2 regions of the Pseudomonas sp. LjRoot71 genome follow, and region 1 is predicted to be linked to the other one. Evidence: predicted binding sites of a transcription regulator. Region 1 holds the regulator's gene; the other holds the start of a gene.
What was found. The regulator sigma-54, encoded in region 1, starts transcription at its own class of promoters, with help from an activator protein. The targets are predictions, from matches to a motif close to ANTGGCATNNANNTTGCTNT.

Region 1 (15,783 bases):
TGCGTGTCGTGGATGGTGCTGCCTTCACGCAGCACCTCCTCTTCACCACCCACACTAATTCCGATGTATTTCTCACCCAGCAGGCCAGCAGTGAGAATCGAGGCGGTGGAATCTGCCGGCAGATTGTCCACAGCATCATCCAGCTGCATGGTGACGCGCCCCATATAACTGTTGCGGTCCAAATCAATGGCTGTGACCTTGCCAATCGTGACACCCGCCATGGTCACCTTCGACCTGACAGTAAGACCGGCAATGTTGTCAAAGTGCGCATAGACCTTATAGGTATTATCACTGCTGCCCACGGTCAGACCACTGACGCGCAAGGCCAGCAGCAGCAAGGCCAACAACCCGGCCAACAGGAACAAGCCGACACCCACTTCCAGCGTGCGGTTCTGCATCAGAAATCTCCAAACATCAAAGCGGTCAGAATGAAGTCCAGCCCCAATACGGCGAGCGAGGCGTACACCACCGTCTTGGTAGTGGCACGACTAATCCCTTCCGAAGTCGGCTCACAGTCATAGCCCTGGAACACGGCGATCCAGGTCACGACAAACGCAAAGACCATGCTCTTGATCACGCCATTGAGCACATCTTCACGAAACGAAACACTGCTCTGCATATTGGCCCAGAACGAGCCTTCATAAACCCCAAGCCAGTCTACAGCGACCATGGCTCCACCCCAGATACCAACCACGCTGAAAATCATCGCCAGCAGCGGCATCGAGATAAAACCGGCCCATAGGCGCGGAGCGACGATGTATTTGAGTGGATCAACGCCAATCATCGCCAGGCTGGACAACTGCTCGGTGGATTTCATGTTGCCGATCTCGGCGGTCAGCGCCGAGCCGGCGCGACCAGCAAACAGCAAGGCAGTTACCACCGGCCCCAATTCACGCAGCAGGGTCAGGGCGACCATCTGCCCTACCGCCTGCTCTGAACCGTACTTGGCCAGAATGCTGAAGCCCTGCAGCGACAACACCATGCCGATAAAGATGCCGGACACGACAATGATCGCCAGGGACATCACCCCAACCGAATACAGCTGTTTGATCAGCAGTTGAAAGCTGTTGCCTGTCGCGCCACGCCCAAACAGGGCACGCAGCAGGAAAATCACCGAGCGGCCCAGCGTGGCGACCACATCTATACCGGCGCGACCGAACAGGCGCACCCGTTCGAGCACAGACGTCTTGCGCATCAGCGCCCCCCCAACAGGTCGTCGCGGTAATTGGCCGCAGGAAAATGAAACGGCACAGGTCCATCTGGCGTGCCCTGCATAAACTGGCGCACTCGCGGGTTATCCGAAGCCATCAACTCGGCCGGCGTACCCTGGCCCAATACCTGGGTATCACCCACTACATAGATGTAGTCGGCAATGCTGGCGGTTTCTGCCAAGTCATGGGACACCACGATGCTGGTAATGCCCAGAGCATCGTTCAGCAGACGGATCAGGCGCACCAACACGCCCATGGCGATCGGGTCCTGGCCAACAAACGGCTCGTCATACATCAGAATTTGTGGGTCCAAAGCAATCGCCCGCGCCAGCGCCACACGGCGTTTCATACCGCCCGACAGTTCGTCCGGCATCAACTCCAGCGCACCACGCAGCCCCACCGCCTGCAGCTTCATCAGCACGATATCGCGAATCATCTCTTCCGGCAGCTTGGTGTGTACCCGTAACGGAAAGGCGACGTTCTCGAACACATCCAGATCAGTGAACAGCGCGCCGCTCTGAAACAGCACCCCCATCTGCTTGCGCATATCGAACAGTTCGCTGCGCGACAGCTTCGGCAAATTCAGGCCATTGACCCAGACATCACCCTGACTCGGCTTGAGTTCAGCAGCGATCAGGCGCAGCAGCGTGGTTTTGCCACAGCCAGACGGCCCCATGATCCCGGTGACTTTGCCACGGGGAATATGAATATCGACGTTTTTGAAAATATCCCGCTCGCCGCGTTTAAAGCTGACGTTCTTCAGCTCAACTGCATACGGGTTCTCGGCGCTCATCTGGACTCCTTGCTCAACGCTTGCCTGACTGACGTACCGCCCCGAACAAAGGGCACTACTGGTCGTCGAACGTACCGAAAATGGCCGCGAACTATACCATCGCGCCCGGTCTCGCCCAAGATTGAACTTGTTGCGGGAGATAAGCGCCTCACACTTCAACAATTCGTCTCGCCATGGGAAACACTGGGCAGGCGCAGCATTACCGTTATAATCGACAACTTTTAACCCGCACACCGCCGAGATTCGATGAGCCAGCCAACCGACCTGATCCAGTCCGCGCAGCGCACCATCCGCCTGGAGCTAGAGGCGATACAGGACCTGCTGCAACGTATCAACGGTGACTTCGTGCACGCCTGCCAGCTGATTCTTGGCAGCAAAGGCCGCGTAGTCGTGGTGGGCATGGGCAAATCTGGCCATGTCGGCAACAAAATTGCCGCCACCCTGGCCAGCACCGGCACCACAGCCTTCTTTGTCCACCCCGCCGAGGCCAGCCACGGCGACATGGGCATGATCACCCGCGACGACGTGGTTCTGGCCCTATCCAACTCTGGTTCCACGGCAGAAATCGTTACCCTGCTACCGCTGATCAAACGCCTCGGCATCACCCTGATCAGCATGACCGGCAACCCCGAATCGCCGCTGGCCAAGGCTGCCGAAGTCAACCTGGACGCCCGCGTAGCCCAAGAAGCCTGCCCGCTGAACCTGGCACCGACCTCGTCCACCACCGTATCCCTGGTATTGGGTGACGCCCTGGCCATCGCCCTACTGGAAGCACGCGGCTTTACTGCAGAGGACTTCGCCTTCTCGCACCCAGGTGGCGCCCTCGGTCGCCGCCTGCTACTCAAAGTGGAAAATGTCATGCACGCAGGCGACAGCCTGCCGCGCGTCAGCCGAGGCACCACGCTACGCGACGCGCTGCTGGAAATGACCCAGAAAGGTCTGGGCATGACCGTAGTTACCGAAGACGACGGCCGCCTGGCCGGGATATTCACCGACGGCGACCTGCGCCGCGCACTTGATAAAGGCATCGATGTGCGTGATGCGCTTATCGACGACGTCATGACCCTGCACGGCAAAACCGCCCGCGCCGAAATGCTCGCAGCCGAAGCCCTGAAAATCATGGAAGACAACAAAATCAGCGCATTGGTGGTGGTAGACGACAGCGACCGCCCCGTGGGTGCCTTCAACCTTGGCGACCTACTGCGCGCAGGAGTGATGTGATGAACGATCTGCAACAACGCGCTCGCGCAATCAAACTGGCCGTATTCGATGTCGACGGTGTACTGACTGACGGCAAGCTGTACTTTCTGGTGGATGGCAGCGAGTTCAAGACCTTCAACACCCTCGACGGCCACGGCATCAAGATGCTGATCAACTCCGGCGTACGCACCGCCATCATCAGCGGCCGCAAGACTCCGGTGGTCGAGCGCCGCGCACAGAACCTGGGCATCCAGCACCTGTACCAGGGCCGCGAAGACAAGCTTGTTGTACTGAATGAGCTGCTTGGCGAACTTGGCCTGAGCTATGAACAAGTCGCCTACCTGGGCGACGACCTGCCGGACCTACCCGTTATGCGCCGTGTCGGCCTGGGCATGGCCGTTGCCAGCGCCGATGGTTTTGTCCGCCAGCACGCCCATGGCGTGACTCAGGCACGTGGCGGCGAGGGTGCTGCCCGCGAGTTCTGCGAACTGATCATGTGCGCCCAAGGCACTCTTGAAGCCGCTCAAGCCGCTTACCTATAGGCCAACCATGCCCCGCAAATTACTCAACCCCCTGCTGTTCGCCTGCGCCGCCTTGCTGGTAGCGGCCCTCGGCTACTGGAACCTCAATCCGGAAGGCTTCAACCAGCAGCCGCAAACAGCGGCCGCCGACAATGCCATCGACTTCTATGCCAACAACACCTATACCGTGCAATACCAGGCTGACGGCAAACTGCACTACGAGATGGCCGCCGACAAGGTCGAACACATCAAGGCCAGCGACATCACACTGATGAGCGCACCGAACATGAACCTGTTCCGCGGCACCGAGCTGCCCTGGAAGATTCGCAGCGAACGCGGCGAAGTGTCGCCAGGTGGCAGCGAAGTCGAATTGATCGACAAGGTGCGCGTCGAGCGCACCGACGCCAAAGGCCGCCCGACCATTCTTACCACCAGCCGCCTGACCGTATTCCCCGAGAAGGAATATGCGCAGACCCAGCAAGCCGTTAGAATCGACGCGGCCAATGGGGTGACCACGGCACAAGGAATGAAAGCGTACATGAATGACGGCAGGATGCTCCTGCTGTCCAACGTAAGAGGTCAGCATGAGGCTCGTTAATACCCTCCCCCTACTACTCAGCCTCAGTGCCGCACTTGGAAGTGTCAGCGCCTGGGCTCTGCCATCCGATCGCGAGCAGCCGATCCGCATCCAGGCCGACAGCGCCGAGCTCGATGACAAACAGGGCGTTGCGGTCTATCGCGGCGATGTCGTGATCACCCAGGGCACCATGAAGGTTACCGGCGACACCGTGACCGTCACCCAGAACGCCCAGGGTGAGGTTGAAGTCTTCACTTCGGTAGGCAAGCCCGCCTACTACGAGCAACTGCCATCTACCGACAAGCAGATCGTCAAGGCCTACGGCCTGACCATCCAGTATTTCATGAGCAATGATCGCGTAGTGCTGATCGACCAGGCCAAGGTGATTCAGGAAGGTAATACCTTCGAAGGCGAGAAGATCGTCTATGACACCCAGCGTCAGATCGTCAACGCCGGCCGTGCAACAGGCAGCAATGTCACTGCACCACGACCGCGCATCGACATGGTGATCCAGCCCAAGAACAAACCAGCCGACAAGCAGGCGCAGTAATAATGGCCACATTGAAAGCCCAACACCTGGCCAAAAGCTACAAAGGCCGCCAGGTCGTGCGCGACGTCAGCCTGAACATCGACAGCGGCCAGATCGTCGGCCTGCTCGGCCCTAACGGTGCCGGCAAAACCACCTGTTTCTACATGATCGTCGGCCTGGTGCAAGCCGACCAAGGCCGCGTACTGATCGACGACCTGGACGTCAGCCACCAACCGATGCACGGCCGTGCCCGTGCCGGTATCGGCTACCTGCCACAGGAAGCCTCGATCTTTCGCAAACTCAGCGTGGCCGACAACATCATGGCCATCCTGGAGACCCGCAAGGACCTCAACGCCAGCGCTCGTCAGCAGGAGCTTGAAGGGCTGCTGCAGGAATTTCACATCACTCACATCCGCGACAACCTCGGCATGAGCTTGTCCGGCGGTGAACGTCGCCGCGTGGAAATCGCTCGCGCCTTGGCCACCAATCCCAAGTTCATCCTGCTCGACGAACCCTTTGCAGGTGTCGACCCGATTTCCGTGGGCGACATCAAGCAGATCATCCATCACCTCAAGGCCAAGGGCATCGGTGTACTGATCACCGACCACAACGTACGCGAGACGCTGGACATCTGCGAAACCGCCTATATCGTCAGTGATGGTCAACTGATTGCCGAAGGTGATGCCGAAACCATTCTGGCCAACCAGACGGTGAAAGAAGTGTATCTGGGCCATGAGTTCAGGCTGTAACCACAGCTTTTCTCAGGCCGACTGCAGCCAAGGCTAGGCAAAACCCTTAAAGTCAGGCATATAATTTGCTTCCTAGTGGCGCTTTTTAGAGGCGTCCTGTAGTGGATTGCGCACAGACGCCGGTAAATAAGGTCTGCAATGAAACCATCGCTAGTCCTGAAGATGGGCCAGCAGCTGACGATGACGCCGCAGCTGCAACAGGCCATCCGCCTACTCCAACTGTCGACCCTGGATCTGCAACAAGAGATTCAGGAGGCCCTGGAGTCCAACCCGATGCTCGAACGCCAGGAAGATGGCGATGACTTCGACAACTCGGACCCCATGGCCGATGGCGCAGAAAGCGCCAGCTCCAGTGAACAGCAGGAAACGCCCTACCAGGAGAGCAACTTTCAGGAAACCACGCAGACCGTGGACAACCTGGAAGAAGGCGACTGGGGCGAACGTATCCCCAACGAGCTGCCGGTTGATACCGCCTGGGAAGACATCTACCAGACCAGCGCCAGCAGCCTGCCCAGCAGTGCCAGCGAGGACGACGAGTGGGATTTCACCACCCGCACCTCCAGCGGTGAAAGCCTGCAGAGCCACCTGCTCTGGCAACTCAATCTGGCAGTGATGTCCGACAAAGACCGCCTGATCGGTGTCACCCTGATCGACTGCATCAACGACCAAGGCTATCTCGAAGAAACCCTGGAAGAAGTGGTCGACGCCTTCGACCCGGAACTGGATATCGAACTCGACGAAGTCGAAGCCGTACTGCACCGCATCCAGCAGTTCGAACCGGCCGGTATTGCTGCACGCAACCTGGGCGAATGCCTGCTTCTGCAACTGCGTCAGCTGCCCGCCAAAACCCCCTGGCTGAACGAAGCCCAGCGCCTGGCCAGTGACTACCTCGACCTGCTCGGCAGCCGCGACTACAGCCAACTGATGCGCCGCATGAAGCTCAAGGAAGACGAGCTGCGCCAGGTCATCGAACTGATCCAAAGTCTCAACCCGCGCCCAGGTTCGCAGATCGAGTCCAGCGAACCGGAATACGTGGTGCCCGACGTGATCGTGCGCAAGCACAACGAGCGCTGGCTGGTGGAGCTGAACCAGGAAGCCATGCCGCGCCTGCGGGTCAACGCGCAATATGCCGGTTTCGTCAAACGTGCCGACTCCAGCGCCGACAACACGTTTATGCGCAACCAGCTGCAGGAAGCGCGCTGGTTCATCAAGAGCCTGCAAAGCCGCAACGAAACCCTGATGAAGGTCGCCACGCAGATTGTCGAGCACCAGCGCGGCTTCCTCGACTACGGTGACGAGGCGATGAAACCCCTGGTGCTGCACGATATTGCCGAAGCCGTGGGCATGCATGAGTCGACCATTTCGCGGGTGACCACGCAGAAATTCATGCACACGCCACGCGGTATTTACGAGCTGAAATATTTCTTTTCCAGCCACGTCAGCACCTCCGAAGGCGGCGAATGCTCGTCCACTGCGATCCGCGCCATCATCAAAAAACTGGTCGCCGCGGAAAATGCGAAAAAGCCGTTGAGTGACAGCAAGATCGCTGGTTTACTGGAGGCACAGGGCATTCAAGTAGCCCGCCGCACGGTCGCCAAGTACCGTGAATCCCTCGGAATAGCGCCTTCCAGCGAGCGCAAACGATTGATCTAGGGCGGTACGAAAAAGGAAGACAGATCGCACTGACCGAACACTCCAGGCCACGCCTTTTCGCAAAAGCAGCCATACTGCAACTAAGCAATCAGCGCCCGTGCCAGGCTCGTTCTGTCAGAGTCTTCCACGCCACAGTGTTCCGGCGGCAGGCCTCTTGCCTGCCTCTTACACACGGCAACAAGGAGAAAGCGGTATGCAAGTCAACATCAGTGGACATCAGCTGGATGTGACCGACGCCCTGCGCGACTACATCGTCGAAAAACTCGCACGATTGGAGCGCCACTTCGACAAGATTACCAACGTGCAAGTCATCATGGAGGTCGAGAAACTCAAGCAGAAAATCGAAGCGACCCTGCACATAGCAGGCGGCGAAGTGGTCGCCAATGCCGAGCACGACGACATGTACGCCGCCATCGATTTACTGACTGACAAACTCGATCGACAACTCATCAAACACAAGGAAAAACAGCTCGAACGTCAACAGGGCGCAATGGCCCGCTGACCTCGTCTATCTCCTATGATCCAACTTGAAACCATCCTGACCCCCGGCCGTTCCCTGGTGAACGTGCCGGGAGGCAGCAAAAAACGTGTTCTCGAACAGATTGCCAACCTGGTGGCGCGCGAGCTGCCTGACCTGGACGGCCAAGACATCTTCGAAAGCCTGATTGCCCGCGAGAAGCTCGGCTCGACCGGTTTCGGCAATGGCATTGCCATTCCGCACTGCCGCCTGGCCGGTTGCAGCGCACCGATCAGCGCCCTGCTGCGCCTGGATGCAGCAGTCGATTTCGACGCCATTGACGGCGCACCAGTGGACCTGCTGTTTGTCCTGCTGGTCCCTGAAGCCGCCACTGACGCCCACCTTGAACTGCTCCGCCAGATCGCCAGCATGCTTGACCGCAGTGATGTGCGCACTCGCCTGCGTCAGGCCGAGAGCAGCGAGGCGCTGTATCAGGTGGTGGTGGACGTACAAAGCCAACTCAATCGAGCCTGAGCATGCGCCTGATCATCGTTAGCGGTCGCTCCGGCTCCGGGAAGAGCACCGCCCTCGATGTACTTGAGGACAACGGTTTTTACTGCATCGACAACCTGCCGGCCGGGCTCTTGCCTGAGCTGGCCGAACGCGCCTTGCTGCACACCGAACTGTTGCACCCGCTGGTCGCCGTCTCCATTGATGCACGCAACCTGCCCAGTCAGCTCAAGCGCTTTCCCGAACTGCTCGATGAAGTGCGCGCCCGCCACATTCAGTGTGACGTGCTTTATCTGGATGCCGATGAAGAAACCCTGCTCAAGCGTTTCTCGGAAACCCGTCGGCGTCACCCACTGACCAACGAAACACGCTCACTGGCAGAAGCCATTGCCGATGAAAGCCTGCTGCTCGGCCCGATCATCGACCTGGCCGACCTGAAGATCGACACCACCCACCTCAACCTGTACCAGCTGCGCGACAGCCTCAAGCTGCGCCTGCTCAACCAGCCTGAGCCGGGCACCGCGTTCCTGATCGAGTCCTTTGGTTTCAAGCGTGGCATGCCGGTAGATGCTGATCTGGTCTTCGATGTGCGTTGCCTGCCCAACCCCTACTGGAAGCCAGACCTGCGCGATTACTCTGGCCTCGATCAGCCCGTGGTCGATTACCTATCGGCCCAGACCGATGTCGAGGACATGTACCAGGATATTCTCGCCTACCTGAGCAAGTGGCTACCGCGCTTTGCCGCCAGCAACCGCGCCTATGTCACGGTGGCAATTGGCTGCACGGGCGGGCATCACCGCTCGGTGTACCTGGCCAACCGCCTGGGTGAAACCCTCAAACCCATCCTGAAAAACGTTCAGACCCGCCACCGCGACCTCAGTTAAGGAATTGCCGCGATGCCCGCCTGCGAAATCACCATTATCAACAAGCTTGGCCTGCATGCCCGTGCCGCTGCGAAGTTTGTCGGCGTAGCCGGGCGTTTCCCTTGCCAGGTCAAGATCGGCCGTAGCCCGGAGAGCATGGTCGATGGCAAGAGCATCATGGCCGTGATGATGCTCGCGGCTGGTAAAGGCACCACTGTGCACCTGCAGACCGAAGGCCCGGAAGACGGCGAGGCCCTCAACGCGCTGTGTGCGTTGATCAACAACTACTTCGACGAAGGCGAATAGTCGCCCAATAAATACCAAGGGGCCGAGCACCTGGATGCTCGGCCCCTTTTTTATGCCCGCCGATCAGCTACCCGCGACGGTCATGCGCTCGATCAGCACCGAGCCCGTGCGGATATTGCTACGCAGCTCCAGGTCATTCCCCACCGCGACAATCTGCTTGAACATGTCGCGCATATTGCCGGCGATGGTGACTTCCTGTACCGGGAACTGGATCTCGCCATTCTCCACCCAGTAACCACCTGCGCCTCGCGAATAGTCGCCGGTGACCATATTCAACCCCTGCCCCATTAGCTCGGTGACTAGCAGGCCACGCCCCATGCGCTTGAGCAAGGCTTTCTGGTCTTCATCGCCATGACTGACGAACAGGTTATGCACCCCACCGGCGTTGGCCGTACTCGGCATGCCCAGCTTGCGCCCGGAATAGGTACCCAATACATAGGACAGCAGCTCACCCCGCTCGACAAAGGACTTGGCGTAAGTCGCCAGACCATCGCCATCGAAAGCCGCACTGCCTAGCGCACGCGGGATATGTGGACGCTCATCGAGTTTCATCCAGCTGGGAAACAGCTGCTGACCCAGCGTGCCATCAAGAAACGATGACTTGCGGTACAGATTGCCGCCGGAAATCGCCCCCAAAAAGCTGCCGAACAAACCGGTCGCCAGCTCTGCGGCAAACAGCACCGGTACTTCGCAGGTAGGCACCGGCCGTGCGCCCAGACGGCTGACGGCCCGCTCGGCGGCACGGCGACCAATGCTGCCGGCATCCGCTAGCAACTCGCCCTGACGATTGACGTCGTACCAGTAATCACGCTGCATCTGCCCGCCGTCTTCGGCGATCATCACGCAACTCAGGCTGTGCCGCGTGCTGGCATAACCGCTAACAAAGCCATGGCTGTTGCCATACACACGGCAGCCCTGATGGGTGTTGAGGGTGGTGCCGTCGGCATTCTTGATCCGACTATCTGCCGCAAACGCAGCGGCCTCACAACTGAGCGCCTGCTCAATAGCCTGCTCAGGGGTGATAGCCCAGGCGTGATAGAGATCCAGCTGAGGCAGCTCGCGGGCCATCAAACCGGCATCGGCCAGGCCGGCGCACTCATCCTCGGAGGCATGCTTGGCAATCGCCAGTGCGGCCGCAACCGTTTCGCGAATGGCCGCTTCACCACTGGCTGAGGTACTGGCCGAGCCTTTGCGCTGCCCGACATACAGGGTGATACCGAAGCCCTGATCACGGTTGAACTCGACCGTTTCCACTTCGCCCTGGCGCACCGTAGTGGACAAACCCTGCTCCACTGACACCGCCACTTCACAGGCGCTAGCGCCCTGTTTTCTGGCTTCAGCAATAATCTGCTCCACCTGCGCCTGCAACTGCGGCACCGCCTGAGGCCCGACGCTCTCTACTGCACTCATAAACACTCCTGAACGATAAGCCGTACAGCGCCGCCACACAGGCCATCCGCTTACAGCTGGAAACTTGCTGCTATCATGTCGGCGTTTTCCACTGGACCGCCACCATGTCTGAATACCTTGACGACTTCTCCGGCGAGAAGAGCAAAAGCCAGATCAAACGCGAGCTGCATGCGCTGCAAGATCTGGGGCAACGCCTGACCACCCTGAAACTCGACCTGCTGAACAAGCTGCCGCTGACCGACGAGCTGCGCCGCGCGCTTGCCGAAGCGCCCAAGCACACCGCCAACGCGGCGAAAAAGCGCCACGTGCAGTTTATCGGCCGCCTGATGCGCGATCAGGACATTGAAGCCATCCTCACCCTGCTCGACCAGCTCGATGCCTCGACCCGCCAGTACAACGAGCGTTTTCACAACCTGGAGCGCTGGCGCGACCGTTTGATCAACGGTAACGACGAAACCCTGGAAGCCTTTGTTGGCGAGTATGCCGACGCCGACCGCCAACACCTGCGCCAGCTGATCCGCCAGGCCCAGCACGAACTGGCGCAGAACAAAGCACCCGCCGCGTCACGCAAAATCTTCAAGTACATCCGCGAACTGGACGAAACCCAGCGCGGTCTGCGCTAGTTCCGGCCAGGCTGGAGCCCAACGGCTCCAGCCTGTTCAGCACCCACCTCAGCTGCCTGTCCCGCCCACCGTAATCGCATCGATTTTCAGGGTCGGTTGGCCCACGCCCACCGGCACCGATTGACCATCCTTGCCGCAGGTACCGACACCGCTATCCAGCGCCAGGTCGTTACCGACCATCGACACCTTGCTCATCGCTTCCGGACCATTACCGATCAGGGTCGCGCCTTTGACTGGCGCGGTGATCTTGCCGTCCTCGATCAGGTAGGCCTCACTGGTGGAGAACACGAACTTGCCACTGGTGATATCCACCTGACCGCCACCGAGGTTGGCGCAGTAGATGCCCTTTTTCACCGAACGGATGATTTCTTCCGGGTCACTCTCGCCGGCCAGCATGTAGGTATTGGTCATGCGCGGCATCGGCAGGTGCGCATAGGATTCACGCCGGCCATTGCCGGTGGCCGCAACGCCCATCAGGCGGGCATTCAGCTTGTCCTGCATGTAACCCTTGAGCACGCCGTTTTCGATCAAGGTGGTGCACTGGGTCTGGGTGCCTTCATCATCCATGCTCAGCGAACCACGACGCTCGGCCAGCGTACCGTCATCAACAATGGTGCACAGGCTCGATGCCACTCGTTCGCCCACTCGGCCACTGTAGGCAGAACTGCCCTTGCGGTTGAAATCGCCTTCCAGGCCATGGCCAACCGCCTCGTGCAGCAGTACGCCTGACCAACCTGCGCCCATCACCACCGGCATGCTACCCGCCGGTGCGGGAATCGCCTCCAGATTGACCAGCGCCTGACGCAGGGCCTCACGGGCATAGCCCATGGCACGTTCTTCGTTACTGCTGGTTTGCGCCAGGAAATAGCGGTAGTCGGTGCGCCCGCCACCGCCATGGCCACCACGCTCACGGCGGCCGTTCTGTTCGACGATCACACTGACGTTGAAGCGCACCAGGGGACGAATGTCCGCGCCCAGGCTGCCATCATTGGCGGCAACCAGAATGCGGTCCCAAACGCCGGCCAGGCTGACGGTAACCTGCTTGATCCGCGGATCGAGCGCACGGGTGGCGACATCGATGCGCTTGAGCAACTCGACCTTCTCTGCCCGACTGAGCACATCCAGCGGGTTGTCCTGAGCATACAACGGGGTTACCAACGGGCTGCTGAACGCCTGCACACGGCCACTCTGGCCGGCCCGGGCAATTGAGCGGGCGGCCCGCGCCGCCTGGCTCAGAGCATCGGCAGTAATCGCATTGCTGTAGGCAAACCCGGTTTTCTCACCGGACTGGGCGCGCACACCGACACCTTGATCAAGGTTGAAACTGCCTTCCTTGACGATGCCATCCTCCAGCGCCCAGGTTTCCGAAACCTGACTCTGGAAATACAGGTCCGCCGCATCGATACCGGGCCCGGCCAACTCGGCCAGTACGCCCGGCAAATGCTCGATGCTCAGGCCACCCGGGCCCAGCAGATGCTCACTGACGGACATCAACATAGTGTTCATGGCTGCTTTATCTCGTTCATGACTGTTGCATACCTGGCTGCCGTAACTCGGCCGCCGCAAAAAATCGTTTATGACTGACCACCGGCATACGCTGACGGATCGCCGCCTGCTCCTCGGCATCACGCTCGGCCACCAGCACACCTGGGCCATGCGGCAGTTCGGCCAACACGCGCCCCCAGGCATCGACCAGCGCCGAATGACCAAAGGTCTCGCGCCCGCCCGGGTGCGTACCACCCTGCCCAGCGGCCAGTACATAACATTGGGTTTCGATGGCGCGGGCGCGGGTCAGCACCTGCCAATGCGCTGCACCCGTCACTGCGGTGAAAGCAGCCGGCACGCTGATCAACTCGGCCCCCGCCGCACGTAACGCGCTATACAACTCGGGGAAGCGCAGGTCATAACAGACCGTCAGGCCCAGACGCCCAACCGGCGTATCGGCCACCACCACCTGGCTGCCGAAGGCGTAATCGTCAGACTCGCGATAACGACCATGACTGTCGCTGACATCCACATCGAACAGGTGCAACTTGTCATAGCGCGCCACGCGCTGCCCCTGCGCATCGACCAGCAGAGAACAGGCATGCGGTTTAGCGTCTGGCTGGTCATCGGGCGGCAAAGGCAAGGTACCCGCCACAATCCATAAGCCCAGGTCCCGCGCCGCCTGCCGCAGCCACGGCAGAATCGGCCCCGTACCCAGCGCTTCGGCATGCCCGAGGCTGGCCAGATCACGCCGGCCCATGGCCGCAAAATTCTCCGGCAGCACCGCCAGGCGCGCCCCTTGCGCTGCTGCCTGCTCAAGCAGTTGCCGGGCCTGTGCCAGGTTGGCTAGAACATCGGCCTGGCTGACCATTTGAATTACCGCGAAGCTCATGGCTGTCGTATCTCAAAACAGGGCTATGCCATCAGCTTACAAGCCCTACCGGCAGACTGCACGGCTGGGCGTCTGTCAGCAGGGCTTACTGAGGTTTTTCAAAGGGTTTGTCGAAGCTGATATCGGGGTTCTGCCAGGGACCGGTCACGTCGTATTGCACGCTGGCAAAACGCGCCACGCGATCCCCCAGCAGCTTGTCAGCGACAAACAGCGCACCGCCGATGGCCGGCGCGCCGACGATCAGCGCGGCCAACGGCAGGTTGTTGGTAACCGGCAAGGTGACCAGCAACTTGGCATCGATACGGTCATTGGCCATGTCCAGCGTGCCGTTGAGCTCCAGGTTGCTCGACGGGCCTTCAAGGGTAATCGGCTCGCGGGTGACAAACACACCGTTCTTGGCCTCAAGCACCCCCTTGACCCGGTCGTAGCTCAGGCCTTTGCCGAGCAGATCGGAGAAGTCCAGGCGCAAGCGCCGTCCAATCGAGTTGAAGTTGAGCAGGCCGAACACGCGCAGCGCCGAAGCCGGGCCTTCAACTTCGGAGAACTGACCTTTGCGCAGGGATGCATCAAGGTAGCCGCTGAAGCGTTTCATACCAAACCAGGCCGGCGAGCCTGGCCAGTCGCCATCCACATCCAGATGAAAATCTCGGCTGCTGGCAGTGGGCGCATAGCCCCAGGCAATCAGCACATCGGCCAGGTCAGCACCACCCAGACGCCCTTTATAGGCGGTGCGCACACCATTGGCCGTGTGTTGCCAGGTAGCCCGCCCAGCGATGTTCAAGCCCTTGAGGTTGAGGTCCAGCTCGTTGAAATGCACGCCCGTGCTGACCGGCCGCGCCTTGAATGACCAACCGCCCAGTGGCTCGATACCCTGGAAGACCTGGGCCACTCGCACATCCAGCGCCGGGAAAGCTGCCGGGTCGAAACCGGCCAGCGGATCCGGTTTCTCCACCTCGGGGGCATCGACAATCTTCGGCTCAGCCGCTGGCAAGCGCAAATAATCCAGCTGCACCGCGATGGGTTGGGCGGCCTCATCCGGCAAACCAATCGTGCCTTTCAGACGCTGACTGTCGAGGCTGACAGCCCAGGTGGCAGCATCACGCTGCACCCCGACCTCAAGGGCCTCCAGGCTGATGCCAAAGCCATTGAAACGGCCAATACGCAGCTGGGCATCCTTGAACAATTGCTGGGCGTCCTGCTTCGGCACCTGCGCATAGGGTTGCAAGGCTTGCTGCCAGGCCGACCAGTCCAGCTCGGCCACCCGACCACGCACGCGCAGGCCAGGGCTGGTGGGCAAACTGGCCGGGCCATCGGCCAGGCGCAGCTCACCACGCCCCTGGTTGAACTGCCCCGGACTCGCAGCAAACGACAGGCTGAGCAGCTCGGCATACTCCAGCCAATAGCGCTGCTCACGCCCGCCCAGGCTCATGCGCCACTGCGTCGCGCGCTCCTCGGCAGCACTCTTGCCGAAAGGAGCCGGCAGCGCCACCGTTGCACCTTTAAGGCTGGAACTGACGCGTAGCTGACTGTCGGCACCGTCCAGGATCAGATTCAGGCGATACGGCAGGTTGCCACTGACCGGCAGCGGCTGAGTCACGCCCAGCCAGCTACTCAGCTCCTTGACGGCGATCTGCCCATTGGCCTCGATGCGGCTGCGCGCTTTGCCCCGCGCGCCCTCGGCCAGGGCCTTGGCACGTACTGCGTGCCCCAGCACCTGGGCGCGAATATCCGGCGCGCTGAGGCCACTGGCAGTGTTGTAACGGAAGGCGCCCTGCAACTGGGTGAACTGCAACGGTGGAGTGGGCAGGCTGAGCTGCGCATCGGCCGTGGCAAAATCCACCACCACCGCAGGCGCCAAGCCTTTGCGCAGCGGCAGATCAAGCTTCAGCTTGCCCGCCAGCGCGCCATCGCCACTCCAGCCGGCAAAGGTCGGCGCCGTGCCAATGGGCGCCTGTTGCAGAATCTGCAAAGCATCGACCACGCTGCTGTCCAGTTCGGCATCGA
Region 2 (15,783 bases), 2.9 Mb from region 1:
GTTGCTGACAACGCTACCGACGCAGGCCGTGCTGTTAACCGCCGCGTAGAAGCTGAAGTAGAAGCTCAGATCAAGCAGTAATCGATCTGGCTGCAGAGAAACCCGGCTTCGGCCGGGTTTTTTTATGCCTGTGATAGTGGTGCCAGATGCGAGGAATAAAAAAAGCCCGCGGGTAGCGGGCGAGGGGAACTTCGCAGGAGCGCGAAGCGGTTAGGCACTGATCGCAGCGAGCTGCGTATGAGGTTGTGCGGCCACGTCGCCAATCACAAGGATGGCCGGGCTTTTCAGGCGGAAGTCGTGTGCGGCTTGTTGCATGTTTGCCAGGCTGCTGCGGCATTCGCGCTGTTCAGGCAGTGAGGCGTTCTCGATCATGGCCACCGGCATGTCATTGCGCATACCTGCGGTCAGCAGGCTTTCGCGGATTTCCGGCAGCTTGGCCACGCCCATATACACCACCAGGGTGGTGCCACTCTGCGCCAAGGCACTCCAGTTCAGGCTGCTGTCGTCCTGGGTGTGGGCGGTGACCAGGGTTACGCCACGGGCGACGCCGCGCAGGGTTAGAGGAATGCCGCAATTGGTCGCACCGGCTAAACCTGCGGTAATGCCGTTGACCATTTCCACTTCTATACCATGCTGGCTCAACCAGTCAGCTTCCTCGCTGCCACGGCCGAAGATGCACGGGTCGCCACCTTTCAGGCGTACCACGCACTTGTCCTGGCGTGCATAGCGCAGCATCAGGCGATGGATAAAGGCTTGTGGCGTGGAGCGGCAACCGCCGCGTTTGCCCACCGGCATGATGCGCGCGGTTGGGCAGTGCTCCAGCACGGCCGGGTTGACCAGATCGTCGATCATCACGATGTCGGCCTGATTCAGGGCCTTGACCGCCTTGAGGGTCAGCAATTCCGGATCACCGGGGCCTGCGCCTACCAGCCAGACTTTTGCGTTCATATCGGATACCTCTAGGCGTTGACGGCGACCGGCTGGGTGGCCAGCAGGCGCTTGATTTCGGGGATGCAGGAACCGCAGCTGGTGCCGCATTTCAGCTCCCGCTTGAGGCCATTCAGGTCGAGACCGCGTTTGATGCCGGCGCACACCGCCGCTTCACTGACGTTGAGGCAGTTGCACAGGGTCTTGCTGGCAGTTTTGGTACTGGCACTGCCCGGTGGGGTCGACACCGGGGCGAGCAGCCAGCGGCGCAGATCGGCATCTGCCTGACCATCGCTCCACAGGGTTTTCAACCAGTCACGGGCGGCGGTTTCACCGGCCAGGCGGATCGCGGTAATGCGCCCATCTTCAATGCGTACGCGCTTGCCGACGGCTTTGCGTGGGTCGTCATAGGCCAGCACCGGGCCTTTATTCAGGCCCAACAAACGGTCGATCTGTGCCAGCAGTTCTGCCTCGGGTGCCACCGCGCAAGCGGCGCGGATCAGCAGAGCGGGGCGCTCGCGCCCGGTGAGGGCCAGGTTGGCGTAGGCAAACTCTTCGAACAACGGGCGCAATGCCTCGAAGCGGGCCTGCACATCGCCTTCGACCAGGGCAAAGAAACTCCAGGGCAAGTCGACCTTTTCCACTTCGATGCCGGCATGTTTCAGTTCCGGCTGTTTGGACAGCGGATCGAACGCCGGCTGGGTCAGCACGTTGGTGCCCAGGCCCTTGAGAAAACGGTTGCCCCAGTGCATGGGCATATACGCCTGGCCGCTGCGGATCGACTCGTCGGCCACTACCGGGACGATCAGGCTGCCACGGCGGCTGCGCACCTTGATCAGGTCGCCACTTTGCAGGCGACGCCGGCGCAGTTCGTCCGGATGCAGGCTGAGTAGCGCTTCCGGGGCGTGGCCGAACAGTTGCGCGGCCGAGCCAGTGCGGCTCATGCCATGCCACTGGTCACGCAGGCGGCCGGTGTTGAGGGTCAGGGAATAACGCGTCTCGCGTTTTTCCTTGGCGGCACGGAACGGCTCGGCATGAAACTGCGCGCGGCCGTTTGCCGTCGGGAACTGGCCATCGCCATACAGGCGCGCAGTACCCTGGGTAGCGCCGGCCGGAAACGGCCATTGCTGGGGGCCTTGGTTATCCAGAATCGCGTAGCTCAGCCCGGAAAGGTCGAGATCGCGTTTGGCAGTCAGGTGTTTGTACTCCTCGAACAGCGCGCTAGCGCTGTCGAAGGCGAACAGGCTGGGCAGGCCGGGGCGGAGCAGTTGTTCTAAACGGCGGGCGAAATCCGTGGTGATCGCCCAGTCCGGCCGCGCCTCGGCGGGCGCTGGCACGGCGCGGCGCACATGGGTAATGCGCCGCTCGGAGTTGGTCACGCTGCCTTCTTTTTCGCCCCAGCTGGCAGCCGGCAGCAGCAGGTCGGCGTAGTGGCAGGTCTCGGTGGTGAAGAAGGCTTCCTGCACGACGACAAAGGGGCAGGTGGCCAGGGCTTCATGCACCTTGGTCTGGTCTGGCAAGGACTGCGCCGGGTTGGTGCAGGCGATCCACAGCGCCTTGATCTGCCCGACACGCACGGCTTCGAACAGCTCGACAGCGCTCAACCCGGTGCTGTCTGGCAACGCATCGACGCCCCAATAACGGGCCACTTCGTCGCGGTGCTGGGCATTGGCGGCTTCACGGTGGCCCGGCAGCAGGTTGCTCAGGCTGCCGGTTTCGCGGCCGCCCATGGCATTCGGCTGGCCGGTGAGGGAGAACGGGCCGCTGCCGGGTTTGCCGATCTGCCCGGTGGCCAGGTGAAGGTTGATCAGCGCGCTGTTCTTGGCGCTGCCAGCGGTGGACTGGTTAAGGCCCATGCACCACAGCGAGAGAAAACTCGGTGCCTGGCCGATCAGATGGGCGCACTGTTGCAGACTTTCCACGCTGATGCCGCACAGCTCGCTGACCATCTGCGGGTTATAGGCGTGCACCAGGGTTTTCAGGGCGTCGAAGCCTTCGGTATGGGCGTCGATATAGCGGCGGTCGATCCAGCCTTCCCACATCAGGATATGCAGGATGCCGTGAAACAGGGCCACGTCGCTGCCGGGCAGGATCGCCAGGTGCAGATCGGCCAGGTCGCAGGTGTCGGTGCGCCGTGGGTCGATGACGATGACCTTCATCTGCGGGCGCTTGGCCTTGGCTTCTTCCAGGCGGCGGAACAGCACCGGATGGGCGTAGGCCATGTTGGAGCCGGCGATCAGCACGCAATCGCTCTGCTCGATGTCCTCGTAGTTGCACGGAGGCGCGTCGGCACCCAGGCTGCGCTTATAGCCCACTACTGCCGAACTCATGCACAGGCGCGAATTGCTGTCGATATTGTTGGTTCCCACCAACGCTCTCGCCAGCTTGTTAAAGGCGTAGTAATCCTCGGTCAGCAGTTGCCCGGAGATATAGAAGGCCACGCTGTCGGGGCCGTGTTCGCGGATGGTCTCGGCGAATACGTTGGCGGCGTGATCCAGGGCGCTGTCCCAGTCCGTACGCGAACGCGCCAGGGTCTTGCCCAGACGCAGTTCGGGATAGAGGGCACGGGCGTCGAGGTCGCCGGTCAGGTGCAGGCTTGCGCCCTTGCTGCAGAGTTTACCGAGGTTGGCCGGGTGGCTGGGATCGCCTGCGACGCCAAGAATCTTCTCGCCGTCGTGTTCGATCAGCACGCCGCAGCCGACACCGCAGTAGCAGCAGGTCGAAGCGGTGATTTGATTGGCCATGGCCGTTTCTCCGTGTGTAGGCGCGGATCGCTCCGCGCCTACAGGGTTATGCGCACTCGGCGGTGGCGACTTTCAGGGCCAGCATCACGCGGCCGTTTTCCACCTTGGTCTCATGCTTGTGCGCGCAGCCGACGTCCGGCGCGACTGCCACACCGCTTTCCAGCTCGATCTGCCAGTTGTGCAGCGGGCAGGCCACGCGCTTGCCGTAGATCAGCCCCTGGGACAGCGGGCCGCCCTTGTGTGGGCAGCGGTCATCGAGGGCGAATACTTCGTCGTCACTGGTGCGGAAGATCGCGATATCGCCTTTCGGGCCGCTGATGATGCGCGAACCGAGCACGTTGATTTCTTCCAGGGCGCAGATATCCAGCCAGTTCATACGGTGGCCTCCTCGACTTGCACGACGCTGATGCGGTCGAACTCTTTCTTTAGTTGCGGGGTTTCGATGCGTTCTTTCCACGGGTCCTGCTCGAACGACAGGGCGAACTGCAGGCGCGCGTTGAGTGCCTTGCGGTTGTCCTCGTTCTCCAGCACGGCCTTCTTGATGTGCTCCATGCCGACGCGCTGCATGTAGTGCACGGTGCGCTCCAGATAGAAGGCTTCCTCGCGGTACAGCTGGAGGAAGGCACCGTTGTATTCGCGCACTTCCTCGGCGGTTTTCACCTTGACGAAGAACTCGGCGACCTCGGTCTTGATCCCGCCGTTACCGCCGATGTACATCTCGAAGCCGGAGTCCACGCCGATGATGCCGACGTCCTTGATGCCGGCCTCGGCGCAGTTGCGCGGGCAGCCGGAGACCGCCAGCTTGACCTTGTGCGGCGACCACATATTGAACAGGTCGTGTTCCAGATCGATGCCCAGCTGGGTCGAGTTCTGCGTGCCGAAGCGGCAGAACTCGCTGCCGACGCAGGTCTTCACGGTGCGGATGGATTTGCCGTAGGCGTGGCCCGAGGCCATGTCCAGCTCTTTCCACACGGCCGGCAGGTCTTCCTTCTTGATGCCCAACAGGTCGATACGCTGACCGCCGGTGACCTTGACCATCGGCACGTTGTACTTGTCGGCGACGTCGGCGATGCGCCGTAGCTCGGACGGGTTGGTCACGCCGCCCCACATACGCGGAACAACGGAATACGTCCCGTCTTTCTGGATATTGGCGTGGGCGCGTTCGTTGATCAGGCGCGACTGTGGGTCGTCCTTGGCTTCGCCCGGCCAGGTGGAAATCAGGTAGTAGTTCAGCGCCGGACGGCAGGTGGCGCAGCCGTTTGGCGTGCTCCAGTGCAGCGCGGTCATGGTGTCGGCCATGCTGGTCAGGTGCTGCTCGCGGATCGCCTGGCGGATCTGCCCGTGGTTCAGCTCGCTGCAACCGCAGATGGCTTTCTCGCTTTTCGGCTTCACATCGGCGGCACCGCCGACGGTGCTGATCAGAATCTGCTCGACCAGGCCGGCGCACGAACCGCAGGAACTGGCAGCCTTGGTGTGCTTCTTCACCTCATCCACCGAGAACAGGCCGTTCTCCTGGATCGCCTTGACGATGGTGCCCTTGCACACGCCGTTACAGCCGCACACTTCCATGCTGTCGGGCATGTTGGCGGTGCTGCTCTGGCCCTGGTGGCCGACATCGCCCAGGGCGTTCTCGCCGAACATCAGGTGATCGCGGATCTCGCTGATATTGGCGTTCTCCTTGACCTGGCGGAAGTACCAGCCACCGTCGGCGGTATCGCCATACAGGCAGGCACCGACGAGGATGTCGTTCTTCACCACCAGCTTCTTGTACACGCCGCCAATGGGGTCGGAGAGGGTGATGGTCTCGGTGCCTTCGCTGCCCATAAAGTCGCCGGCGGAGAACAGGTCGATACCGGTGACCTTCAGCTTGGTCGAGGTCACCGAGCCCTGATAGCGGGCGAAGCCGAGCTGAGCCAGGTGGTTGGCGCAGACCTTGGCCTGTTCGAACAGCGGGGCGACCAGGCCGTAGGCGATGCCGCGGTGGTTGGCGCATTCGCCAATCGAATACACGCGCGGATCGTAGGTCTGCATGGTGTCGTTGACCAGGATGCCGCGGTTGCACGGAATACCGGCCTTCTCGGCCAGTTCGGTGTTGGGGCGGATACCGGCGGCCATAACCACCAGGTCGGCGGGAATCACGTCGCCACTCTTGAACTGCACGGCGCAGACACGGCCTTCGCCGTTGTCCATCAGCTCTTCGGTTTGCTCATTCAGGCGGAAGTGAATGCCGCGGGCTTCCAGCGCGCTTTGCAGCAGCTTGCCGGCGGTCTTGTCCAACTGACGCTCAAGCAACCAGTCGGACAGGTGCACCACGGTCACGTCCATGCCGCGCATCTTCAGGCCGTTGGCCGCTTCCAGACCGAGCAGGCCGCCACCGATGACCACGGCGTGGCTGTGGGTTTTGGCGGTGTCGATCATGGTCTGGGTGTCGGCCACGTCACGGTAGCCGATCACCCCGGTCAGCTTGTTGCCTGGAATCGGCAGCACGAACGGGTTGGAACCGGTAGCGATCAGCAGGCGGTCGTATTCGGCGCTGCTGCCATCATCGGCGGTAACCAGGCGCTTCTTGCGGTCGATGCTGACCACCTTGCGGTTGAGCATCAGCTGGATGTTGTTTTCCGCATACCAGTTGAGGTCGTTGAGGATGATTTCCTCAAAGGTCTGTTCACCGGCCAGCACAGGGGAAAGCAGAATACGGTTGTAGTTCGGGTGGGGTTCGGCCCCGAACACCGTAATCTCATAAAGGTCGGGGGCGAGCTTGAGCAGCTCTTCAAGGGTGCGCACACCCGCCATGCCGTTACCGATCATCACCAGCTTGAGCTTCTGCATGCCGGCCATCTCCTGAATAAAAACGCGCAAAAACAAAAAAGGCGTCCCGCTAGTCACCTAGCGAGGACGCCTTTGTCCAAGTCCCGTTCTCTCGGGAAGAGCGGCCCTCTTCGTTGAAGGCCGCGCTTTATAAATTGTGCAAGCAACAATGCAGGGCTTGTGCCAACTTGCGAAGGTGCCGGTTTTACGGGCTTTGCCAAGCCTGTGTGTTGGGCATCAGGTGTATTTACGCCCTTTTTAAAGGCGGCTTGCGCTGGTTTGGTGCGCGCTCTACCTCAGTGCATCAGGCCTATTAACAACAGCAGATTCAGCGCCAGGGAAAACAGTGCCAGGCCACGCCAGACAAGCAATGGCTCGCGCTCAAGCAATGGCCGAGGGCGGCTGCTGATGGCCTGACGTTCGCCCTGTTCAAGGTTGTGCAGCCACTCTTCGGCTGTTTCATAGCGTTGCTGCGGATCGGCATTCAGCGCTCGCGCCAGGTTGTCGTCGAGCCAACTGGGTAGATCCGGGCGGTAGCGGCTGGCCGCTGTTGGCTGGCCGAAGCGTGGGTGCTGGAAGGCTTCGATTTCGCCATAGGGGTAATGCCCGGTAAGCAACTGGTACAGCGTTACACCGGCGCTGTAGAGGTCCTGTTGTGTACTGGGTGCGGTGCCGCTGAACGCCTCCGGGGCGATATAGCTGGGTGTGCCGGGCAGCTCGCATGCTTCATCACGACTCAGACCGGGGCAGTAGGCCAGGCCGAAATCCACGACACGCAATTCGCCGTCATCACCCCACAGCAGGTTTTCCGGCTTGATGTCGCGGTGCAGGATATTGCGTCGATGCAGGATGCCCAGTGCCTTGAGCAGGCGTGGGGCGATATCCAGCCACTGCGCCAGACCAAGCGGGCCGTTCAGACGCAGATGCTCGGCAAGGCTTTGCCCGCTGTATTCGCGTTGTACGTAATACAGGTGCTGGCGCTGCGGCAGAGCATGGGCTTCGGCAAAGAAGCGCCCGGCCACGCGGCGCAGAAACCATTCTTCGAGCAGTAGCGCGGGGCCTGCTTGCGCTTCATCGCTGCGGCTGGCCGGCAGGGTTTTCAGCAGCCAGCGCCGTGCCTGGGCATCACGCACCCGGTAGACCAGCGACTGACGTGATTCGCTTAGCAGTCGCTCGACTTGCCAGCCTTCGAAAAACTGGCCTTCACGCAGCCTGGGTGGCAGTGGCCAATGCCGCAGTTGCGCGAGCGTGTCGGCCAGATCGCTTTGTGGCAGCGCATCGACGCGCAGCAGCAGGGCACTGGCATTGTCCTGGCTGCCGGCCAGGTGGGCGGCGCGAACCAGTGCGTGGCTGGCGGCCGTCAGGTCGGGTTCATCGCGCAGAATCGCCTGAATGCCGGTATCACCCAGCGTGGCCCAGACCCCGTCGCTGACCAGGGCAAAGCACTCGCCCTGGCGCAGTTCGCCGTCCAGATAGTCCATCACCAGGTGCTGATCCAGACCCATGGCGCGTTTGAGCACATGCTGCATACCCGGCTGCTCCCACACATGGTCTTCACTGAGCCGTTCAAGCCGCCCTGCAAACCAGCGGTAGGCGCGGCAATCGCCAATGTGCGCGAGGGTAAAGCGCCGACCACGCAGGATCAGCGCGCTGAGGGTGGTGAGCAGTGGTTGCCCGCCGCCATTGGCCTGCAACCAGCGGTTATGCGCCACCAGGATGCGTTCGAGCGACTGGGCAACGGCCCAGGTTTCCGGCGTCGAGTAGTAGTCCAGGGCCAGTGCCTGCAAGGTTGCGCGGGCCGCCAGGCCTCCATCGGCACACTGGCTGACGCCATCGGCTAGGGCAAACAGATAACCCTTGCTGGCCGCCAGCGCCGGTGCCGGGGTAACCACACGCAGGGCATCCTGGTTTTCACTGCGTGGGCCGGTGGCGCTGGCTTCACCGAAGCTCAGTTGCAGGGTTGCCGGTAGTGGCGCTGGCAGGGGCTGCGTCATCGGGCTTACACCCGCGCGGCGGTAACGGCGGCGCTGCCCCAGGTGGTGCGCCAGCGGCTTTTCACGCTGAGCAGGCCGAACCAGGCCAGAACGCCGAGGCTGGCGAACAGCCACAGGCCCAACTGGTAATCACCGGTCTGCTGCTTGATGGTGCCCAGGCCTGCGGCCAGGAGAAAGCCGCCAATCCCGCCAGCCATGCCGATCAGCCCGGTCATCACACCGATTTCCTTGCGAAAACGCTGCGGTACCAGTTGGAACAGCGCGCCATTACCAGCACCGAGGCCAAGCATGGCGGTGACGAACAAGGTTAGTGCGGCAGTGGAACTGCCGAGGTTGAAACCCACAGCGGCGATGCTCAGCGAGGCCAGGGTGTACATCATCAGCAGTGAGCGAATACCACCGATACGGTCGGCCAGTGCACCGCCCAGTGGGCGCATCAGGCTGCCGGCGCAGACGCAGGCGGCGGTGTAGTAGCCGGCCGTGACCGGGTTGAGGCCGTACTGGTCGTTGAAGTAACCGGGTAGGGCGCTGGCCAGGCCGATAAAGCCACCGAAGGTCACGCTGTAGAAGAACATAAACCACCAGCTGTCGCGGTCACCCAAGGCTTTCAGGTAGTCGGCCAGGGCTTTGGGTTTGGGCCGCTCGGGCGCATTTTTTGCCAGCAGGGCGAAGACCAGCAGAGCGCCCAGCAGCGGGATCAGCGCCCAGCCGAAGACGTTTTGCCAGCCGAACAGCGCGGCCAGGCCGGGGGCGAACAAGGCGGCCAGCACGGTACCGGAGTTGCCCGCACCGGCAATGCCCATAGCCTTGCCCTGGTGCTGCGGCGGGTACCACTGCGAGGCCAGCGGCAGGGCCACGGCAAAAGCTGCGCCGGCAAAGCCGAGGAACAGGCCTAGCAGCAGGGCTTGCTCATAACTGCTGATGCCGATTTGCCAGGCGCAGAACAACGCCACGATCACGATCACCTGGCCAATCAGGCCGGCGGTTTTCGGCGACAGGCGATCAGCCAGCAGGCCCATGACGAAGCGCAGTACGGCACCAGCGAGAATCGGTGTGGCGACCATCAGGCCGCGTTGTTGTGCCGTCAGGTCCAGGTCGCTGGCAATCTGCACAGCCAGTGGGCCGAGCACATACCAGACCATGAAACTCAGGTCGAAGTAGAGGAAGGCGGCAAACAGCGTCGGGGTATGGCCGGATTTCCAGAAACTCGTATTCATCGCAAACCTCGTTCAGCAGATAAGGGTCCCGGCCGGGTGCAGCTCGCCATGATCGTGGGCATGGCGGCTGCAACCCGCCGGGGAGGTGGTGCACTTGTGGTGCGCCACCCTGGGGCCGAAGCCTCAGTCGGGTTGAGAGAGTTACCAGCGCAAACCCTGGATCGCAGGGCAGGTGCCCGCCCCAAACGCTGGGGTGTAAAACGCAAAACGCCGCATACACCGAATGCCCTTGGGCGTGGTGGATGCGACGTCTTTGTCGTTTGTTAAGCAGCCGCCATTGGCTACCTGTAACAGGAGCTAAGCAAGAACTGCGCCAAGGCTGCAGGCCGCGTTACATGCGGGTTACTGCTGATGTGTGTGCTGCAAAAGGAGGCGTTGCGCAAGGTTGTCGCCCTCGGATGGGGCGCAGAGTCTATGCCCGGTGCGGCAACCAGGTGTCGAAGAGGCAGGCCGAGTGGCCTTGATGAGTTGCAGTCGCAGCGTGTCAGTGGCTGCTGCGGGCTGCCTTGGCTGTGGCATCTAGTGCCGCAACACTTAATGCCTGGGTGGGTAATGGAAGTGTCAGTAGGGCCAGAGCGAGTAGGTTGCTCAACAGCCCGGCGTGGCGGACATGGCTGCGCGTGGTTGGCATAGCGATTCCCCTGCTTTTGTTGTTCTGCCTAAGGCGTAGCAGAGGATGTGCCAGCTGTCACGTTGAGGACTGGTTAATTGTTGATCAGCCTTACGGCTGATCCAACCAGTTGACCTTGCTGAAGGTGGCGCTGAAAGCCGCCGGCATCGGCACCACCTTGCCCAGTTTGTAGTTGAAGAAGACAAAACCCGACTTGGCCATGGCCACCAGGCTGCCATCAGCCGGGCGTGTGATACGGAAGGTGATGTCGCCGCCGTATTTGTTGAAATCCATCACGCCGACCTCGAACAGCAACTGGTCACGGGCATGGGCTTCGGCACGGTAGGTGGTGGCCAGGTCGGTGACGATGATGCCAGTGCCGTCTTCCTGGGTTTCGACAATGCCGAACTCGAACAGAAAGCGCGCCCGCGCTTCGGAGATCATCGAAATCATCGAATCATTGCCCAGATGATTGGCGGCATTGATGTCGGTCACCCGCACTGTCAGGTGGGTGCTGTAGCAGAATTGGTCTTCGGGGAATTCAAGGGTCAGGCGGGCCATGCCAGCATCCGGTCGTCAGCGAAAGGTGGCGAATGTTAACCCTGTTCGCATCTGTCGGGCAGACGCTGATGCAGGTCACGGGCAAAACGGCGATGATCTGCCAATCATCCAGATGGCATGGGGCAGGTCAGGCATGAGACTCGGACGATTGAGCAGCGGCGTGCTGCTGATGCTGTTGTGGGGGGTGGATGTGCATGCGCAGGGGCTGCGCGATGTCCTGAGTGATCGGCGTAGTGCCAGGAGCGCCACGCAACTCGGCGCAGAGCTGCTGGCCGATCTGCCGTATGGCACGCACGCGCGTCAGCGTCTGGATGTTTACCGTCCACTGCAGGCCAGGTCGGCACCGATTCTGCTGATGGTGCACGGCGGCGCCTGGAGCAAGGGCGACAAACGCATGGGCCGGGTGGTGGACAACAAGCTGGCGCGCTGGCTACCCCAGGGGTATCTGTTTGTCTCGGTGAACTACCGCTTGTTGCCCGACGCCAAGCCTTTGCAGCAGGTTGAGGACATTGCCCAGGCGCTGAGTTATGTGCAGCAGCACGCGCCGCAGTGGGGAGGGGACCCGCAGCGGGTGGTATTGCTGGGGCATTCGGCCGGTGCGCATCTGGTCAGTTTGCTGAGTGCCGATGGCGCCATTGCCAAGCGGCATGCCGTGCAGCCCTGGCTCGGCACGGTGGCGCTGGACAGCGCGGCCTTTGATGTCGACAGCATCATGCGCGGCAAACATTACCGCTTTTACGACCAGGCATTTGGCGCGGAGCCCAAGTACTGGCGTGCTGCCTCGCCGTATTGGCGTTTACAGCCGGTCGGTGTGCCGCTGCTGGCGGTGTGCTCCAGCAAACGCGAGGAAGCCTGTCGTCAGGCCGCAGCCTTCGCTGAGCATGGCAAGCAGATGGGGCGAGTGGTGCAGGTGTTGCCGCAAGCGCTGTCGCACGGCGCAATCAATCAGCAGCTCGGTGAGCCCGGGCCTTACACCGACGCGGTTGAAACCTTTTTCAAACACGTCGGTGTTACCCCGAAACCCTGAGTGCTTTAAGCCGCCGGGCGCTGCTGGCGCTGGTAGAGGAACTCCAGCACTGCACTGCGGTAGGCGTGGTAGTGCGGGTCATTGGCCAGGGCCAGGCGATCGCGCGGGCGCGCCAGCTCGACCTTGACGATATCGCCGATGGTTGCCGCCGGGCCGTTGGTCATCATCACGATGCGATCCGACAACAGCACAGCCTCGTCGACATCATGGGTGACCATCACCACGGTGCTCTGGGTTTCGCCGACGATGCGCAGCAGCTCGTCCTGCAGGTGCGCACGGGTCAGGGCGTCCAGCGCGCCGAAGGGCTCGTCCATTAGCAGCACCTTGGGTTGCATGGCCAGGGCGCGGGCGATGCCGACGCGCTGTTTCATGCCGCCGGAGATTTCATTGGGGTGCTTGTAGGTGGCGTGACTCAGGCCGACCATGGCCAGCGCCGCTTCGGTGCGTTCCTTGAGCTGGGCCTTGCTCTCCTTGCCGGCGAAGACCTTTTCCACCGCCAGGTAGACGTTGCCGAAGCAGGTCATCCAGGGCAGCAGGCTGTGGTTCTGAAATACCACACCGCGTTCCGGGCCGGGGCCGTCGATCTCACGGCCGTTGCAGATCAGCCCGCCCTCGCTGGCGTCCAACAGGCCGGCGATCAGGTTGAGTACGGTGGATTTGCCGCAGCCGGAGTGGCCGATCAGCGAGACGAACTCGCCCTTGGCGATGCTCAGGTTGACGTTTTCCAGGGCCTGGAAGCGGCCTTTCTTGGTATCGAAGTGTTTGCTGACGTTAGTCAGTTCGACGAACTTGTCCATGGCAGTCTCCTTAGCTCGCATAGTCGAAGCGCTTGGCCAGCAGCAACAGCAGTTGCTCCAGGACTAGGCCGACCAGGCCGACGATGATGATGGCGATGAGGATGTGTTCGACGTTGAGGTTGTTCCACTCGTCCCACACCCAGAAACCCAGGCCAGTACCGCCGGTGAGCATTTCCGCGGCGACAATCACCAGCCAGGCCACGCCGATGGCCAGGCGGATGCCCGTCATCAGGTGCGGCAGCACGGCGGGGAACAGGATGCGCGTGAGCACCTTGAACTCCGACAGCTTGAGCACCCGCGCCACGTTCAAATAGTCCTGTGGCACGCTGGCCACCCCGGCGGCGGTGTTGAGGATGATCGGCCAGATCGAGCTGATAAAAATTACCCAGATCGACGCCGGGCCTGCGGCCTCGAATACCAGCAGACCAATCGGCAACCAGGCCAGCGGCGATACCGGGCGCAGCAGGCTGATGATCGGCGAGAGCATGCCGGCGAGAAAGGTAAAGCGGCCGATGGCAAAGCCCAGTGGAATGCCGATCAGCGCCGCCAAACCAAAGCCGATACCGACCCGGCCCAGCGAATGCAGGATGTTCCAGCCGATGCCCATGTCGTTCGGGCCGTTGTCATAGAAGGGGTCAGCGAACAGCTCCAGAGCCGACAGCCAGGTGCTCAGCGGACCAGGCAGGCCCTCGCTCTTGGTCGCAATCAGTGCCCACACGCCGATAAACAGCACGATGCCTAACACGGGTGGGACAAGTGCCCTGAGCAGGTTATGCAGCACCTCCTTGCCAGCTAGGCTCAGGCGTGTGGCTGCTGTGCTGGGAAGCGCCTGGGGAAGTGGGGTTTTCAACGGTGCATTCATCATGGCGCTCCCTATCAGGCTTTGATCGCGAACGAATTGGCATAGGCCGCTGGGTCCGCGCCATTCCAGACGCTGCCGTCGATCAGCGTACTGCTGCGCAGCGAGCTGGCCGGCACAGGAATGTTCAGCGCACTGGCGGCTTCCTTGAATAACCCAACCTGGTTGACCCCGGCGGCGATGGCAGCGTAGTTCGGGTCTTCCTTGATCAGCCCCCAGCGTTTGAACTGGGTCATAAACCACATGCCATCGGAGTGATAGGGGAAGTTGACTGCGCCGTCCTTGTGGAAGGCCATCGCGTGGTCGTCCTTCCAGCTGTTGCCCAAGCCGTCTTCGTAGTGGCTGAGGAAGCGTGGTTCGATGACTTTCACCGGTGCGTTGACGTAGGCCTTGCCGGCAATCAGCTTGGCCGTGCTCTTGCGGTTTTCTTCGCTGGTTTCGATAAACCGGCTGGCATCCAGCACCGCCATGATCAGCGCACGGGCGGTGTTGGGGTATTGCTCGATAAAGGCGCGGCTGGTGCCGAGGACCTTTTCCGGGTGGTCCGGCCAGATCTGCTGAGTGGTCACGGCGGTAAAACCGATCTTGTCGGCAATCGCCCGTGCGCCCCAGGGTTCGCCGACGCAGAAACCGTCCATATTGCCGACCCGCATATTGGCCACCATCTGTGGCGGCGGCACGACGATGGTTTTCACATCGCTCATGGGGTTGATGCCCTGGCTGGCCAGCCAGTAATACAGCCACATGGCGTGGGTGCCGGTGGGGAAGGTCTGGGCGAAGGTCAGCGGGTTGCCGCCTTTTTTCACGTGTTCGGCCAACTGCGCGCCGTTGGTCACGCCGGCTTCTTTAAGTTGCTTGGAGAGGGTGATGGCCTGGCCGTTGTGGTTAAGCCCCATCAGCACCGCCATGTCCTTCTGCGGCCCGGCGATACCCAACTGGGCGCCGTACATCATGCCGTACAACACGTGGGCGGCATCCAGCTCGCCGGTATTGAGTTTGTCGCGCACCCCGGCCCAGGAAGCCTCCTTGCTCGGGGTGATTGTCAGGCCGTATTTCTCGGCAAAGCCCTGGGTGGCGGCGACCACCACCGACGCGCAATCGGTGAGTGGGATAAAACCGACTTTCAGCGCGGCCTTCTCCGGTGCATCAGAACCGGCTGCCCAGGCCACGCTGCGCAGCGAAGCGGGTGCGCTCAGGCCCAGCGCGGTCACACCGCCGACTGTGCCGGCGACGGCGATTGAGGTTTTCAGAAAGTCACGGCGGCTATGCAGGCTTGGGTTCTTCGAATCACGATCAGTCATGTTTGTTTGTCCTTCTCTGGCCGAAAAAACGGCTGAAACAAAAACGGCGTACGCCAGGCCACCTCGATTGAAGTGACCTGACGGACGCCGTTGTCCGTGATCCGCGGCTCACCGCCGTTGGTGGGCTGCGCAGGAATCTTGTGGGGATATTTGCAAGTGGCTTGCCAGATTTACCGAAGGGAGCGGGTGAATAAGCGCCTGGCTGCCCTGAGGCAGGCTCGAATGAGTCTCAGGTTGGGCGGCCTAAGTTTTATAAATCATGGAGTTATGCATGAAATTGAATGCGGGATAGCACAGTAAATAGTCGCCGTGGCAGCGTCTTGTACCGCGACCGAATAACACGCTGCCCAGGTTTACTGGGCCAATGCTGTGCATGGCTGAGCGGCTGCCGGGCGCTTTTGCTTCGACTTGGTGCCGGGCGCACCCAGACGCGATAACAGCTCAGCGCTTCAACGTGACAGGGATTTGCCCTGGGTTTCCTCGACAAATTCCCTGAGCCAGCGCAGCACTTCAACTGCCTCCCAGCGTGATGGGTCGAACATGGCGTAGGCCAAGCCCTGATAGCCGACCACATCCAGTTGGCGGTGATAGCCGGCGCGCTGCAACAAGGCCTCGATCTCGGCAAAGCAGGTGTTGAAGTGCACCCGGGAAAACGGCGTTTTGCCCTCGGTGACGATACCTTCGAGCTGCAATTCATTGACGGTGGCCCGGACTTTTTCCAGGGGCATACGGTTCACACTGTGTTTCAGCTGCATTACGTCGAGCATCGAGGTACTCCTGTTAATGCCGTGCGCGGACCCGTTTGTCGGGCTGCACGCGTGGCTGGATGGCCTAACCAAGGGTAATCGAAAAATACTGTACAAATAAACAGTATTCGATAATAGTAAGCCCAAGCCTTCACCAATCAATCGCGCCATCTGCCCATAAAGCCAATGGCC

Region 2: nirB (nitrite reductase large subunit NirB) is a predicted target of sigma-54. The motif match lies at 6,648-6,667, and genes of this name have one in related genera.

Annotation. Positions count from the first base shown of each region.
Region 1 is NZ_CAXURA020000001.1:1,224,398-1,240,180, forward strand. Features, by position in the region: gene mlaD (outer membrane lipid asymmetry maintenance protein MlaD) at 1-398, opposite strand, end outside; gene mlaE (lipid asymmetry maintenance ABC transporter permease subunit MlaE) at 398-1,195, opposite strand; gene ACSQ17_RS05790 (ATP-binding cassette domain-containing protein) at 1,195-2,004, opposite strand; gene ACSQ17_RS05795 (KpsF/GutQ family sugar-phosphate isomerase) at 2,251-3,225, shown strand; gene ACSQ17_RS05800 (KdsC family phosphatase) at 3,225-3,746, shown strand; gene lptC (LPS export ABC transporter periplasmic protein LptC) at 3,754-4,323, shown strand; gene lptA (lipopolysaccharide transport periplasmic protein LptA) at 4,310-4,852, shown strand; gene lptB (LPS export ABC transporter ATP-binding protein) at 4,855-5,580, shown strand; gene ACSQ17_RS05820 (RNA polymerase factor sigma-54) at 5,719-7,233, shown strand; gene hpf (ribosome hibernation-promoting factor, HPF/YfiA family) at 7,427-7,735, shown strand; gene ptsN (PTS IIA-like nitrogen regulatory protein PtsN) at 7,751-8,224, shown strand; gene rapZ (RNase adapter RapZ) at 8,227-9,084, shown strand; gene ACSQ17_RS05840 (HPr family phosphocarrier protein) at 9,097-9,369, shown strand; gene pmbA (metalloprotease PmbA) at 9,433-10,779, opposite strand; gene yjgA (ribosome biogenesis factor YjgA) at 10,884-11,402, shown strand; gene tldD (metalloprotease TldD) at 11,451-12,908, opposite strand; gene ACSQ17_RS05860 (carbon-nitrogen hydrolase family protein) at 12,925-13,779, opposite strand; gene ACSQ17_RS05865 (YhdP family protein) at 13,865-15,783, opposite strand, start outside.
Region 2 is NZ_CAXURA020000001.1:4,167,969-4,183,751, forward strand. Features, by position in the region: gene ACSQ17_RS19695 (OmpA family protein) at 1-81, shown strand, start outside; gene cobA (uroporphyrinogen-III C-methyltransferase) at 211-948, opposite strand; gene ACSQ17_RS19705 (nitrate reductase) at 960-3,671, opposite strand; gene nirD (nitrite reductase small subunit NirD) at 3,718-4,047, opposite strand; gene nirB (nitrite reductase large subunit NirB) at 4,044-6,500, opposite strand; gene ACSQ17_RS19720 (protein kinase domain-containing protein) at 6,776-8,473, opposite strand; gene ACSQ17_RS19725 (nitrate/nitrite transporter) at 8,479-9,690, opposite strand; gene ACSQ17_RS19730 (thioesterase family protein) at 10,412-10,861, opposite strand; gene ACSQ17_RS19735 (alpha/beta hydrolase) at 10,995-11,888, shown strand; gene ACSQ17_RS19740 (ABC transporter ATP-binding protein) at 11,894-12,685, opposite strand; gene ntrB (nitrate ABC transporter permease) at 12,696-13,547, opposite strand; gene ACSQ17_RS19750 (CmpA/NrtA family ABC transporter substrate-binding protein) at 13,562-14,845, opposite strand; gene ACSQ17_RS19755 (transcriptional regulator) at 15,295-15,612, opposite strand.